One region of the Streptomyces sp. NPDC001502 genome, then DNA from elsewhere that is predicted to be linked to it. Evidence: riboswitches for the same ligand, from Rfam matches in the RefSeq annotation. Region 1 holds a riboswitch; the other holds the start of a gene.
What was found. A riboswitch is a leader RNA that binds a small molecule or an ion and turns the genes downstream of it on or off. The one in region 1 is predicted to bind cobalamin.
Positions count from the first base shown of each region.

Region 2: another riboswitch for cobalamin. It lies ahead of metE (5-methyltetrahydropteroyltriglutamate--homocysteine S-methyltransferase); the one in region 1 lies ahead of ACFY0D_RS11375 (prenyltransferase/squalene oxidase repeat-containing protein).

Region 1 covers NZ_JBIAVW010000005.1:394,532-401,081, reverse strand. Annotated here, with positions in the region: gene ACFY0D_RS11385 (energy-coupling factor transporter transmembrane component T) at 1-647, opposite strand, end outside; gene ACFY0D_RS11380 (hypothetical protein) at 730-1,668, opposite strand; gene ACFY0D_RS11375 (prenyltransferase/squalene oxidase repeat-containing protein) at 1,665-4,454, opposite strand; cobalamin riboswitch at 4,564-4,701, opposite strand; cobalamin riboswitch at 4,819-4,895, shown strand; gene ACFY0D_RS11370 (hypothetical protein) at 5,028-6,440, shown strand; gene ACFY0D_RS11365 (DUF4430 domain-containing protein) at 6,507-6,550, opposite strand, start outside.
Region 2 covers NZ_JBIAVW010000020.1:13,746-20,295, reverse strand. Annotated here, with positions in the region: gene ACFY0D_RS29405 (methyltransferase) at 1-475, shown strand, start outside; gene ACFY0D_RS29400 (acyl carrier protein) at 558-809, opposite strand; gene ACFY0D_RS29395 (SchA/CurD-like domain-containing protein) at 823-1,992, opposite strand; gene ACFY0D_RS29390 (FAD-dependent oxidoreductase) at 2,094-3,830, shown strand; gene ACFY0D_RS29385 (hypothetical protein) at 3,929-4,471, opposite strand; cobalamin riboswitch at 4,699-4,928, shown strand; gene metE (5-methyltetrahydropteroyltriglutamate--homocysteine S-methyltransferase) at 5,108-6,550, shown strand, end outside.

The sequences.
Region 1 (6,550 bases):
AGCCGAAGCGACCGCTCCAGAGCGTCTTCGAGGACGGGCACGATGATCCCGCGCAGGGCGCGCAGGCCCTTCGTGCGGCCGGCCCGCAGCCGCCTCGCCCGGTGGACGCGCTGGACGCTCGCCACCAGTTGGGGCGCGACGCTGATGGACACCGTGACGGCGACCCCGAGTTCGTAGAGGGCGCCGGGCAGGACCCGCAGCGCCCGTTTGGGATTGGCGAGCGTGTTGGCCGCGCCGATGCAGCACAGCATGCAGGCGAGCCGCAGCCCGTCGGTGGCGGCCGACAGCAGGGCTTCCAGGGAGACGGGTCCGCCGAGCCGGATGCCCGCGTACCAGTCGGGGGTGGGGATGTGGGGCAGGGAGAAGAGGAAGTGGTCCCGCGGGGTGATGCCGGTGGCGAAGACGGCCCGGAACAGCACACGGATCGTCACGACCGTGAGTGCCAGGTAGAGGTAGTACTTGAAGCCGCGCGCCCAGGGGGCCTCGGTGCGGCGCATGGTGATCACGTAGCCGAGGACCGCGAGGACGAGGAAGAGCAGCAGCGGGTTGTTGGTGCGGCTCACCGCGGTGGCCAGGGCGAGCGCCCAGATCCACCAGGCGACCGGGTGCAGGGTACGGGGCAGCCGGCGGCCGCCCGCGTCCGGCACGGGGCCGGACGCGGGCCCGGACGCCGGGCCGGACGCGGGCGGGCCCGCCGCCTTCGCCGTGGTGGTGGTGCGTGGCACGCGGCTACTCCGTACGACGGCGGCGCCTGGCCGCGAACACGGCGCCGGCGCCGATCAGCAGCACCAGCGCTCCGGTGGCGACGGCGGGCAGGAAGGAGCCCACGTCGTGCTTCGCGTCGGCCGCGGGCGCGGCCTCGACCACCTGGGGGCCGGGAGACGACGCGGCGAGCACCGGCTCGCCGGACGAAGGCGGCGCGGAAGGCGTCGGCGCGGCGCTCGCGGCGGGGCTTTCCGAAGCCGAAGCCGAGGGCGAGGCCGCAGGGCCGGGCGGCGGTGTCGTGGCGGCAGGCGCCCCGCCCGGCGGCGGGTTCTCGGGCCGGGGCCCGGTGTTGGCGTTCGGCGGCAGCGGGGCCGCCGTGCGGGTGTCCTTGGGCGCGGGGCCGCCCTCGGGCCTGGTGTTCTTGGCCCGCAGCTGGTCGGGGGTGACCGTGGGCTTCCCCTCGGTGCCCTCGATGTTCGTCCCGCCGAAGATCCACAGGTCGACGCTGCCGGGCTTCGGCTTGTAGAGCATGGCGCCGAGCTGGCTGTACTCCCAGGTGTTCTGGCCGGGGTTCGCGTGCCAGTACGACCAGTAGGCGGAGGCGGGCGGGGTCAGGACGCAGTCGTCCTGCTGCGGGGTCGGGAACTGCCTGCCGCCCTGGTGGCCGCTGTAGCCGATCCGGCAGATGAAGGCGGGCCCGTCGTGGCCGGTGCCGGTCGTGGCCCAGCCGCCCTGGTTGAGCAGCTCGTAGCCGGTGGTGGGGGTCGTACCGCAGGAGCGGTAGACGGGTCCGCCCCAGCGGCTGAAGTCCACCGCGAGGACGACCCCGGAGGAGGTGGTGCACTGCCCCATGGGCTGTGGGGCGGCCCCCGCCGGGGCCGCGGTGGCGGCGAAGGCCGCCACCGTCAGCCCCAGCGCGGCCGCCGTACGGGCCAGGGCCCGCGGGGTGCGGTTGCGGCTCATGCTCCACTTCCCGTCCGGCGGCGGCGCTTCGCGGCGCGGGTGATGCCCCAGCCGCCGACGGTCAAGGCCAGCGCGGCGGCGGCGAGCGTGCCGACCCGGGCTCCCGTGGAGGCGAGGGGACCGCCGCCCGAGCCGGAGCCACCGACCGGCCCCGCGCCGCCGTCGCTCTCGCCCGGCGTCACGATGACGGGCGAGCCGTTGCCGCCGGAAGTACCGGCGGAGGTACCGCCGGAAGTACCGGCGGAGGTACCTCCGGACGTGCTGGGGACGGGCTCGGGGGTGGTGCCGCTGAGGTCGCGGGTCAGGAGGCCGAAGGAGATGCCGGTGGCGCCGCCGACCGCCTGGGTGGACGCGCGGAGGTCGGAACCGGGCTGGCCGCCCTTGGCGACGTTGAAGCCGCCGTCGCCGTTCTGCTGGCTTGCCAGGAACGTGCGGGCCCTGGCGATCTGGGCGCCGTACTTGGGCGCGTCCAGCGAGAGCCCCTGGACGGCGAGGGCGGCGGAGTTGACGGAGTTCCCGGAGGCGCCGGGGAAGCCGCCGTCGGGCTCCTGCTGCGCTGCGAGCCAGGCGAGTGCCCTGTCCACCGCAGCCTGGGAATCGGCGTCGGGGAGGAGGTCCACGGTCATGGCGGCCATGGCGGTGGAGTCCACTTCGGGACCGCTGGGCTCGCCGATCAGGCTGACCCAGGCCCCGGAGGGAGTCTGCAGGCTCTTGAGGTACGCGGCGGGCTCGGCCGCGGCGGCCTTCTCACCGGCGCGGACCTGGGCCATGACGCCGAGCGACTGCTTGAAGACGGACGTGGCGTAGGCGTAGTTCCCCTTGGCCGCGCACTCCTGACGGGTCGAGGTCTTCGCCTGGCACGTGATCTTGGCGAGCGCGGCGATCAGGTCCTGGCCGCCGAAGTTCCGCGGATCGCGGCCCACAGCCTCGGCGAGTACGGCCGCCTTGCCGATGGAGCCGCCGTTCGCGTACTTCGTGCCGACGAGGGTCCAGTCGTGGATGCCGCGGTTCTTGCCGTCCTTGCCGCCCTTGTCCATGAAGTCGACGATGTTGCGCAGGGTGGCGTTGTTCTCGCCGGTGGCGGCGAGGGCGTACGCGCCGTCGATGGTCAGGCCGTAATCGGCGAAGCCCGTGCCGGGCTGGCTCTCGTAGAAACGGCCCTGGACCAACCGGGACGGGGCGCTCAGGTACGCGACGCCCTTCTTCGTGTCGGGCCCCTGACCGGCCGGCGGAGTGGTCGGGGGTTCGGTCGGCTTGGCCGTCACTGCGGTGAGATCGCTGCCGGCGCCCGCGAGAGCGGCGGTCGCGGTGGGGTACACCCTTGATTCGGTGTCGTCCTGATCGAAGCCGAATCCGCCCTTGGCGAGCTGGTGCCCGGAGAGCCAGGAGACGCCGGCGTCCGCGAACGCCTCGTCGCCGAGGGCACGCAGAGCCTGCGCTGCCCAGGCGGTGGCGGTCGGGTTGCCGGTCGTCTCGTAGGAGACGGCGGGCCACGCGCCGGTCGCCAGCTGGGACCTCTTCAGGTAGCCGCGGGCCTTCCGGAGCACCGCTTCGTGGCCGCCGGCCCGTTCGAGGGCCAGGGTGATCAGGCCGGTGGCGCCGGCCTCGCTCTCGCACCCCTCGGTTCCGGGCCGGATGAGGACGCTGGTGAATCCGCCGTCCTCGCACTGGAGGACGGTCAGCCGGGCCACGGAGCCGGCCGGGGGCGTCACACCGGCGTTGACCAGAGCGATGACGGCCATGGCCTGGGCGTCGGCCTGCCCCGTCGTACGGAAGTCGCCCTTGGTGAAGCAGCCTTCGACCGTGTCGCCCTCGCCGATGTCGCGGGGGCAGGCGTACTTCACGAGGTCGCCGAGCAGGTCGTGCCCACCGAACGCGCGCGGGTCCTTGCCGGTGGCCTCGGCGACCAGCGCGAGCCGGGCCGCGGCGATGGCCTCCGGGATGCCGTCCTTGCCGGCCGGGTAGGCGTAGGCGTCGGTCTGTGCGGGCGTGGCGAGGAAGTCGGCGACCTTCTTCGCCACCGGGCTCTTGCGGTCGGCCGCCGTGAGGGCGAACACGGCCTCCGTGGTGAGGAAGTGGTTCGGGGTGGTGGAGCCTTCGTCGACGACCCGCTCCCCTTCCGCCAGTATCCCGGTGACCCAGCGGGTGGCCGCGAGTACGTCGACCGATCCGGCGGGCACCTTGGGCGGGACCGTCGGCACGGTCGGGTCGGGGGTGGTGAACCCCCGGATGTCGTCGGGGGAGAAGGACGGCTTGCCCCTGGTGCCGGCGATGTCGGTGGCGCCGTAGACCCAGGCTTCCACATCGCCGGCCTTCGGGGTCCGGGCCATGGCTCCCAGCTGGCTGTAGGACCACTTCCGCTGCCCGGGCGAAGCGGTCCAGTACGACCAGTAGGCCGTGGCCTGCGGGGTGAGGACGCACTCCTCCTTGTCCGGCCTGGGGTACTGCGTACCGGAGTTGAAGGATCCCTTGCCGATGCGGCAGATGAAGGCCGGGCCGTCGTGGACGGTGCCCTCCGTCGTGAAGCCACCGGTGTGCAGCAGCTCGTAGCCGGTCGTCGGCGTGGTGTCGCAGCCACGCTCGACCTTCCCGCCGAAAGGCCCGAAGTCGACCGCGACGACGGCGCCGGTGGTGGCCGTGCACTGCTCGATCGGATCGGCGTTCGCGGACGAGGGAACCGTGAGGAAGGCCACTCCCGCACCGAGCGTCAGGAAGGCCGCGGTCACGAGAGACAGCGATCGCCGCCTCGTCCCCGACTGCCGTTCCGCCTGTTGTTCGGTCCCCACCGCGGCCCTCGTCTCTGCCGGGCGGTTGCGTACGTGGCGATGCGCCCCCGCACGGCACTGTTGCCGTGGAGAGGCTGCGACGACCACACCGCAATCCGCGACGGCGCTCTTCGTACTGTGACCCAGCCCCAGGCATTCCGGCTCACCCGGTCGAACCGGGCCTACGGTTGCGGGTCAGCGCCGGAATTCGACCGGCTTCCCCTGGTACTGAGCAGTTATCAGCCGGAGTGCAACACGGATCCCGACGAAGCGTCAAGGTGGCATGGGTCTCAGCGGACCGGCCCCGGACGGATGCGGTCGGCATCACGGACCGGGTGGCTGGCGGTCCCTTGATCACTCGGGTAGCGTCCAGGGCTGCCACATGGGGGAATCCGGTGCGATGCCGGAGCTGACGCGCAGCGGTGTGGGGGCGGCGAGGGCCGTTTCCGAGCCCGAATGCCCAAACGGCGATGCAGTACAGCAGCCGTACCACGCGTTCCGGACGGCGGCCCCCGACCCTGCCAGGCCGTACGCCCGTACGGTGATCGCGGGGTGCCCGGGAAGGCCGGCGTCCGCCGATTCCAGGAGCAGGCCATGTCCCGTCCCCGTACGTCCCGCCGCCTCGCGCTCACGGTGCCCGCCACGCTCGGCGCCTTCGCCCTCACCGCGCTGCCCGCCTTCGCGACCTCGTCGCCCGCGCAGATCGCCACCTCCAAGACGAACGGCGTCGCCTACCTCAAGTCGCTCCAGGCGGCCGACGGTTCGTACGCCGGCTCCGGCCTTTCCAACGAGTGGGCGTTCAGCACCTTCGCCGCCGCCGGCACCGCGGTCGTCGACGTCGCCCCGGGCGGGGACACGACGAAGAACGCCCGCACCGTCTACCGGAACCTGCTGTCCACGGCGGGCTGGCCGTCGGCCTCCCCGGTGGTCACCGACTACGAGCGCGGCACCCTGAACGCGTACGCCGCCGGCATCGACCCGGCCCGCGTCTCCGCCTCCCGCAACCTCGTGGCGAACATCTACTCCTACTGGCAGACGGCGGAGACGGGCTACTTCGGCTCCTCCGGAAACTTCAACGGCACGGTCTTCGCAGCCCTTTCGCTGGGCGGCGCGAAGACACAGGCGGGCGGCGCCCGCGTTCCGCAGGCGCTCACGGACTCGATGGTCACCCGCATCCGCGCCAACCAGCACGTCGACGGCGGCTGGACCTACAACAAGGCCGAGGGCAACCCCACCGTCCTCAACTCCGCGAGCGACGTCGACATGACCGGCGCCGCGATGGCCGCGCTCTGCGTCTCCGGCGTCCCCAACACCGACGCCGACGTCGTCCAGGCCAAGAACTTCCTCAAGGGCAAGCTCGTCGCCAACTCCGGTGCCTTCAACTCCCTCTACGGGGTCAACACCAGCTCCAACGGCTGGGGGGTCGCCGGCCTGAACGCCTGCGGCATCAACCCGCAGACCGGCGACTTCCTCACCGCCAACGGCAAGACCCCGATCGACTTCCTGATCGCCAACCAGTACAACCCGGCGGGCGGCTTCAAGTACAAGCCGGCCGACACCACCCCGACCGCGTACGCCTCCATCGACGCGCTGCGCGCCGTCGCGGGCGGTGGCTTCACCACGGCCCCGCCCGTCCCGGTCAGCCCCGGCGCCCCGCAGTGGGTCGTCCAGTCCACCTTCACCGCCGGTACCGCCACCAAGCTGGCGCTGACCGTCGACGACGGCGCCGGCAACCTCAAGGTCTGCTCGGTGGCCTTCACCCCGACCGGTACGACCACCACCCTCGGAGACGTCCTGAACGCGGCCACCACCGGGGCGACCCCGTCCGGCTGCGTCACGAGCGTGACCCCCTCGTCGGGCACGGGCACCGTCACGGCCGTCAACGGCAAGGCCAACAGCGGCTCCAACACCTGGAAGGTCAGCGTCGACGGCTCCGCGTTCGCCGGCGCGGTCCGCGACAAGGTCATCAACGTGGGCGACACCATCGCCCTGCGCTGGGGCGTCTGATCACCGAATGCCGGCGGGGCTGCGGACCTTCGGGCCCGCAGCCCCCTTCCGGGCCGGCGTCAGGCCCTAGAAGGACGTCCAGGTGAAGGAGACCTGGTCGCCCGCGTTGA
Region 2 (6,550 bases), on a different contig from region 1:
GGGACACGTACTGGCGAGCCTGCTGGAGAAGCACCCGACCGTACGAGGCGTCCTGCTCGACCTGCCGGGCGTGGCGGCGAAGGCGGATCCGCGGCTGCGGGAGGACGGTCCGCTCGCCGCACGGGCCGACATCGTCCCCGGGGACTGCCGTGAGGCCATCCCCGTCGACGCCGACATGTACATCATCAAGAACATCCTGGAGTGGGACGACGACAGCACCCGCAGGACCCTGCGCAACGTCGTCGAGGCGGCCCGCCCCGGATCCAGGGTCGTCATCATCGAGAACCTGGTCGACGACACTCCGTCGATGAAGTTCACCACGGCCATGGACCTGCTGCTGCTGCTCAACGTCGGTGGCGCGAAGCACACCAAGGCCAGCCTGTGCGCCCGTATGGAGGACGCCGGACTGGTGATCGGCGAGATCCGGCCGGTCAACGCGTACCTGCACGCGTTCGAGTGCACCGTGCCCGGGTGACGCCGGCCGGCATAGGACCGCACGCCTCGAGACCGGCACGAAGCCGGTCTCGAGGGCGTTTTCGGTGTTCCGTGCCTCGGCGTCAGGCCGCCAGGGCGTTGTTGACGAGGTCGAGGAACTCGCGCGGCGACTTGCACCGGTCGGCGTCGGCGGGCAGGGGCTTGCTGTGCCGGTTCTCCAGCTCACCGACGATGCCGAGGAGTCCCAGGGAGTCGAGCCCCCACTCGTCGAAGCCCGAGTCGGGGCGGCTCGCCATCGCCGCGGGGTCGACGGTGACGCCGGCCCCCTTCTTCATCAGGGCGGCCAGTTCTTCCATGGTCAGTCGAGCGGTCATGACGGACAACTCCTCAGGCTTGGACCGGCGCACGCCGGTCGGTGATCAGGCGCATTTCAGAGCGCGCGAGGAAGCGTGAGATCTCCTGGTCGGTGGTGGGGACGCCGTCCTTGGCGCTGTCGAGCAGCCGGGCGAGCACAGCAGCCTTGTGGCCGCCCTCGACGCCGAGGGCCAGTGCGGGGCGCGCGTCGAGCGGGCCGCGCAGGTCGAGGAGGCGCACGACGATGTCGTCGCGCTGGAAGACGGTGCTGCCCTCGATGGGACTCGTCGGGTCGTCCACGGCCGCCTCGTCCTGCCCGGCGAGCAGCCGGGCGAGCGCCATGCCGCACCCGTCCTTCGCGGGATAGAAGAGGGCGTGCCGGCTGACGTCCGCGGGCTCGCGGCCGCCGGCCGCCACATGGTGCACCGCCGGGAGCGCCGCACGGGTGAAGAACATCCGGGCCGATCCGGGGTCGCTGAGATCCCGGTCCTGCTCCAGGTACGGGTTGATGGCCTCCTCCAGCGCCCGTACCTCGGGCTGCTGGGACACGTGGCGCAGGGCCGCGAGGAGGTCGCCCTCGACCTCGACCGCCCGCACGACACGGTTGCCGTGCATGAACAGCGAGGTGCGGCGCAGCCGGGTGCTCTCGTCCACCTGGGCCTGCGGGGAGGTGTACCCGGCCAGGAGTTCCGCCACCACCGGCTCGCTGCCGGGCTTCACGGTGAAGGTGAGCGCGTGGCGGACGACGCCGTCACCGCGCCGCGGAGCGACCCGGAGGCCGCCCCGGGCCGTGTCCGCGGCGTCCGGTGAAGAGGCGGCGGAGGGCGGGCCGGTGGGGGAGAGGGAGCCGGGGCCCGGCCCCTTGCCTGTCACGTGCAGCACGCTGAATCGCAGCGAGCGGGTGTCCCGTACGCAGCCGTGGAGCGGCTGCACCGACGCGACGTGTTCCTCGCTGTTGACCCAGGCCAAGAACCGCGGTGCGCTCTCCCATTCGCTGGTGATGAGCCACTGCGACGGATTCTCGATCGACTGGCACAGCTCGTCGCGGATGTGTCCGGGGACGGAGGACACCTGCTCGCGGAGATGTTCGTACACCTCCAGGAACTGATTCTGCGCACCGTCGTACAGATCCAGCAGCAGCACGACCCGAAGCCTCGAGCCGTCGAAGGCGGACTGGGATATCCGTTCCGACAAGGTTGTCATCGTTCACACTCCTTCGAGACCACACGGTCGCCACGGGCGGCGCCACCCGAACCGATCGTTGTCCCGTAATCCCTGCGGCGCGAGAGGAGAGAACCAAGCGGGTGAACGAGCGAGGGAACCGGGCTCGTACAGGGCATGGAAGAGCCATGAAGGAAAACGTCGACCACCACGTCCCGGTCCTCATCGTGGGCGGCTCGCTGGTGGGTCTGTGCACCTCGCTCTTCCTCGGCCGGCATGGCATCAGACACATGGTGGTCGAGAAGCACGCGGGTACCTCGATGCACCCACGCGGACGCGGTATCAACGTACGGACGATGGAACTGTTCCGGGTCGCCCGTGTCGAGGACCGGATCCGTGAGGCCGCCTCGGTCCTGGCGGACAACCACGGCATCATGCAGGGCGGCTCGCTGACCGGTGACGACCAGGAGTGGCTCTTCCAGGAAATCGACCCGGGTGGCGCGCTCGCGCGCTTCAGCCCGGCGGCATGGTGTCTGTGCAGCCAGAACGACATCGAGCCGGTCCTGATGTCCGTGACCCCCTCACTCGGAGCCGACCTGCGGTTCTCCACCGAACTCCTCTCCTTCGACCAGGACCCGGGCGGGGTCACCGCGATCGTGAAGAACCGGGAGACCGGGGAGCACAGCACGGTGCGCGCGGACTACCTCGTCGCCGCCGACGGGCCGCGCAGCCCCGTGCGGGAGGCGCTCCGGATCGGCCAGAGCGGCTCCGGGGACCTGTTCCACAACGTGAGCATCACCTTCCGGTCGCAGATGCTGCCCCACGTGGTCGGCGACCGGCGCTTCATCGTGTGCTACCTGACCAAGCCCGATGCCGACGGGGCCCTGCTGCCGGTCGACAACGGCGAGCGGTGGGTCTTCCACGCGCCCTGGCACCCGGACCGGGGCGAGACGCTGGAGGACTTCACCGACGAGCGCTGCGTGGAGCACATCCGCCGGGCCGTCGGCGCCCCCGACCTGGACGTCGAGGTCACCGGGAAGGCCCCGTGGCACGCCGCCGAGCGGGTCGCCGAGCGGTACGCCGTCGGCCGGGTCTTCCTGGCCGGTGACTCCGCCCACGAGATGTCCCCCACCGGGGCGTTCGGCTCGAACACCGGCATCCAGGACGCCCACAACATCGCCTGGAAACTCGCCGCGGTCCTGAACGGCTCGGCCGGGCCGGGGCTGCTGCAGACCTACGAGGCCGAGCGGTTGCCGGTGGCCCGGGCGACGAGCGAGCGCGCCTCGGCGCGTTCGGCGGAGCACAGCCACCCGGGGTACGAGCCCGAGCCCGAGCCCGGGTCCGCCTCCGGGGCCGCGCCCGCGGCCGGGCCGGACTCCGCGCCGGGCGGGGGCGGCGGCCGGCAGGGCGGGGTCCTCTCCGTGGCCATGGGTTACCGCTACAACCGGGGCGCGGTGCTGGGCGCCGACCCGGACCGGCCCGTCGTACCCGAACGGATGCGGCTCTGCGGGGATCCGGGCAGCCGTGCACCGCACATGTGGCTCTGCGGTCCAGGGGATCCGGATCCGAAGTCCACCGTGGACCTCTACGAGCGTTCCTTCGTCCTGCTGTGTTCCGAGGGCACGCCGTGGCGTGCCGCGGGGCGGTCCGTCGCCGAACTGCTGGGCCTGCCCCTGGACGTGTACGCGATCGGCACCGGCCCGGAGGCCGACCTGATCCCGGCGAACGGCGGCGACTGGAGCGAGGTGCACGGCACGGCCGAGGAGGGTGCGATCCTCGTCCGACCGGACGGTTTCGTGGCCTGGCGCTCGGCGCAGGCGGTGGCGGATCCGGCAGCGGTCCTCCACGAGGTCCTGACCACGCTGCTGGACCGGTCCTGATCCGACCGTTCCCGTTCCCGGAGAGACGAGGGCGCCGTCCGGCGGAGTGATCCGCGGGACGGCGCCCTTTCACCTGGCGACGAGGCGGCCGGACCGGGTCATCGCGTCGTCTTCGAGCCGAGGCTCCCGGGTGTCCTCGGAACCCAGTCGGGGACCGCCGAGGCCTGCTTCGGATCCGGCTCCAGCATGGTCACGCGCCAGCCGTCCTCTCCGGTCCTTCCGGCGAGGCGCACCAGGAACGACTTGGTCTGGCCCGTGTCGTGGAAGTACACGACGACGAGCTGCCGCACGGACCCCTCGTCGTAGAAGTCCGCGGTCACCTTCCCCTTGGCCCCCTCGTGGAAGGCCCGGATCCAGTTCCGGGCGGTCCGCTCGACGTCCCCCTTCGCGTCATCGGGGTCGTCGGCGAGCGCCTCCACCTCCTCGGCCTTGCCGTCGGCGAGCCGCCAGATCAGCTTCTGGGTGATCCCGAGGGACTCGGAGGTGGGGTACCCGACCACGCCCAGGGGTTCGTGGCCCGCGTAATCGGTCGCGTACTGCAGCTTCTCCTCGTCGGCGGCACAGGCGGTGAGACCGCCCCAGGCCAGCACGGACACCAGGGCGGCGCGTACGACGAAGGCGGCCCTCGGCCGGGCGCTCATCGGGGAACCCATACTTCCTCGGTCTTCCGGTGGTCATCGAGTGATCTCGGTGCAGAGAGCTGCAACGTACTGCCCTGACCGGGCAGTTCGATCCGGTAAACGGACAAGAGGGACACAACTCGCGTCTCAGTGATGCAATTCACTCAATGGCTGGATTTCGACCCTCGTGGGTCTCACCCCACCATCCGGATGCCGGACAACTCCGCGCGCCGACGGGGAACGCCGTCTACTCTGGCCGGGCAGCTGGTTCGCCCCGTCCGCCAGGCGGGATGCGTCGTAAGAGGGAACCCGGTGGGAATCCGGGACTGCCCCGCAGCGGTGAGCGGGAACGACCGCCGTCATACGCACTGGGCCCGGACGGGTCTGGGAAGCGACGGCCAGTAGGAGTCTCGTACGGCATCCGTACGACGAGACGTGCCCGCGAGTCCGAAGACCTGCCCGTTGCCCGTACGCGACCGATCGCGCACGGAAATCCCGGTGACCTCGTGGGCGGGTCGGCGACACATCAGGCGGACGACCGCGGACGCGTGCAGCTGCACGTACCCGTACCCGGTCGGGCTCCGCCCGGTTCGTCATCCCTTCGCGCCCTCGGCCCCTCACCGGGTCCACAGGAGAACGCTCGCGAAGGAGAGTTCCGTGACCCGCAAGACCCCCGCCACCGCAGGACGGCCCACCGTGGCCACCGTGTACGGCTACCCCCGCCAGGGCCAGAACCGCGAACTGAAGAAGTCCGTCGAGGGCTACTGGAAGGGCCGCGTCACCGCCGACGCCCTCCGGGAGACCGCCCGCGACCTGCGCCGCACCAACTGGCAGCAGCTGGCCGACGCCGGCATCACCGAGGTGCCGACCGGTGACTTCTCGTACTACGACCACGTGCTCGACACCAGCGTGATGGTCGGCGCCGTCCCCGAGCGGCACCGCGCCGCCGTCGCGGCCGACCCGCTCGACGGGTACTTCGCGATGGCGCGCGGTACCCAGGACGTGGCGCCGCTGGAGATGACCAAGTGGTTCGACACCAACTACCACTACCTGGTGCCCGAACTCGGCCCCGGCACCATCTTCACCGCCGACTCCACCCGTCAGGTCGCCCAACTGGGGGAAGCGCGCGGGCTGGGCCACACCGCCCGCCCGGTCCTGGTCGGCCCCGTCACCTACCTGCTGCTGGCCAAGCCCGCCCCCGGCGTCGCCGCCGGCTTCGATCCGCTGGCCCTGCTCGACCGGCTCCTGCCCGTCTACGCCCAGGTCCTGGCCGACCTGCGCGCCGCCGGAGCCGAGTGGGTGCAACTGGACGAGCCCGCCCTGGTGCAGGACCGCACCCCGGCCGAGCTGAACGCCACCGCCCGCGCGTACCGGGAACTGGGCGGCCTGACCGACCGGCCCAAGCTGCTCGTCGCCTCCTACTTCGACCGGCTCGGCGAAGCCCTGCCCGTGCTGGCCAAGGCACCCGTCGAAGGCCTCGCGCTGGACTTCACCGAGGCGGCGGCCGCAAACCTCGACGACCTCGCCGCCGTCGGGGGCCTGCCCGGCAAACGCCTCGTCGCCGGTGTCGTGAGCGGCCGCAACATCTGGATCAACGACTACGAGAAGTCCCTCGCCACCCTCGGAACCCTCCTGGGGCTCGCCGACCGGGTGGACGTGGCCACCTCCTGCTCCCTGCTGCACGTGCCGCTGGACGCCAGCGCCGAACGGGACATCGACCCGCAGGTCCGGCGCTGGCTCGCCTTCGCCCGCCAGAAGACCGCGGAGGTCGCCACCCTCGCCCGGGGTCTGGCCCGCGGCACGGACGCCATCGCCGCCGAACTCGCCGCCAACCGGGCCGACCTGGCCTCCCGCGCCGGCTCCGCCCTCACCCACGATCCGGCGGTCCGGGCCCGCACCGCCGCCGTCACCGACGCGGACGGGCGGCGCGCCCAGCCGTACGCCGAGCGGACGGCCGCCCAGCGGGCACACCTGGGCCTCCCGCTGCTTCCGACGACCACGATCGGGTCGTTCCCGCAGACCACCGAACTGCGCACGGCCCGCGCCGACCTGCGGGCCGGGCGCATCGACACCGACGGCTACGAGGACCGCATCCGGGCC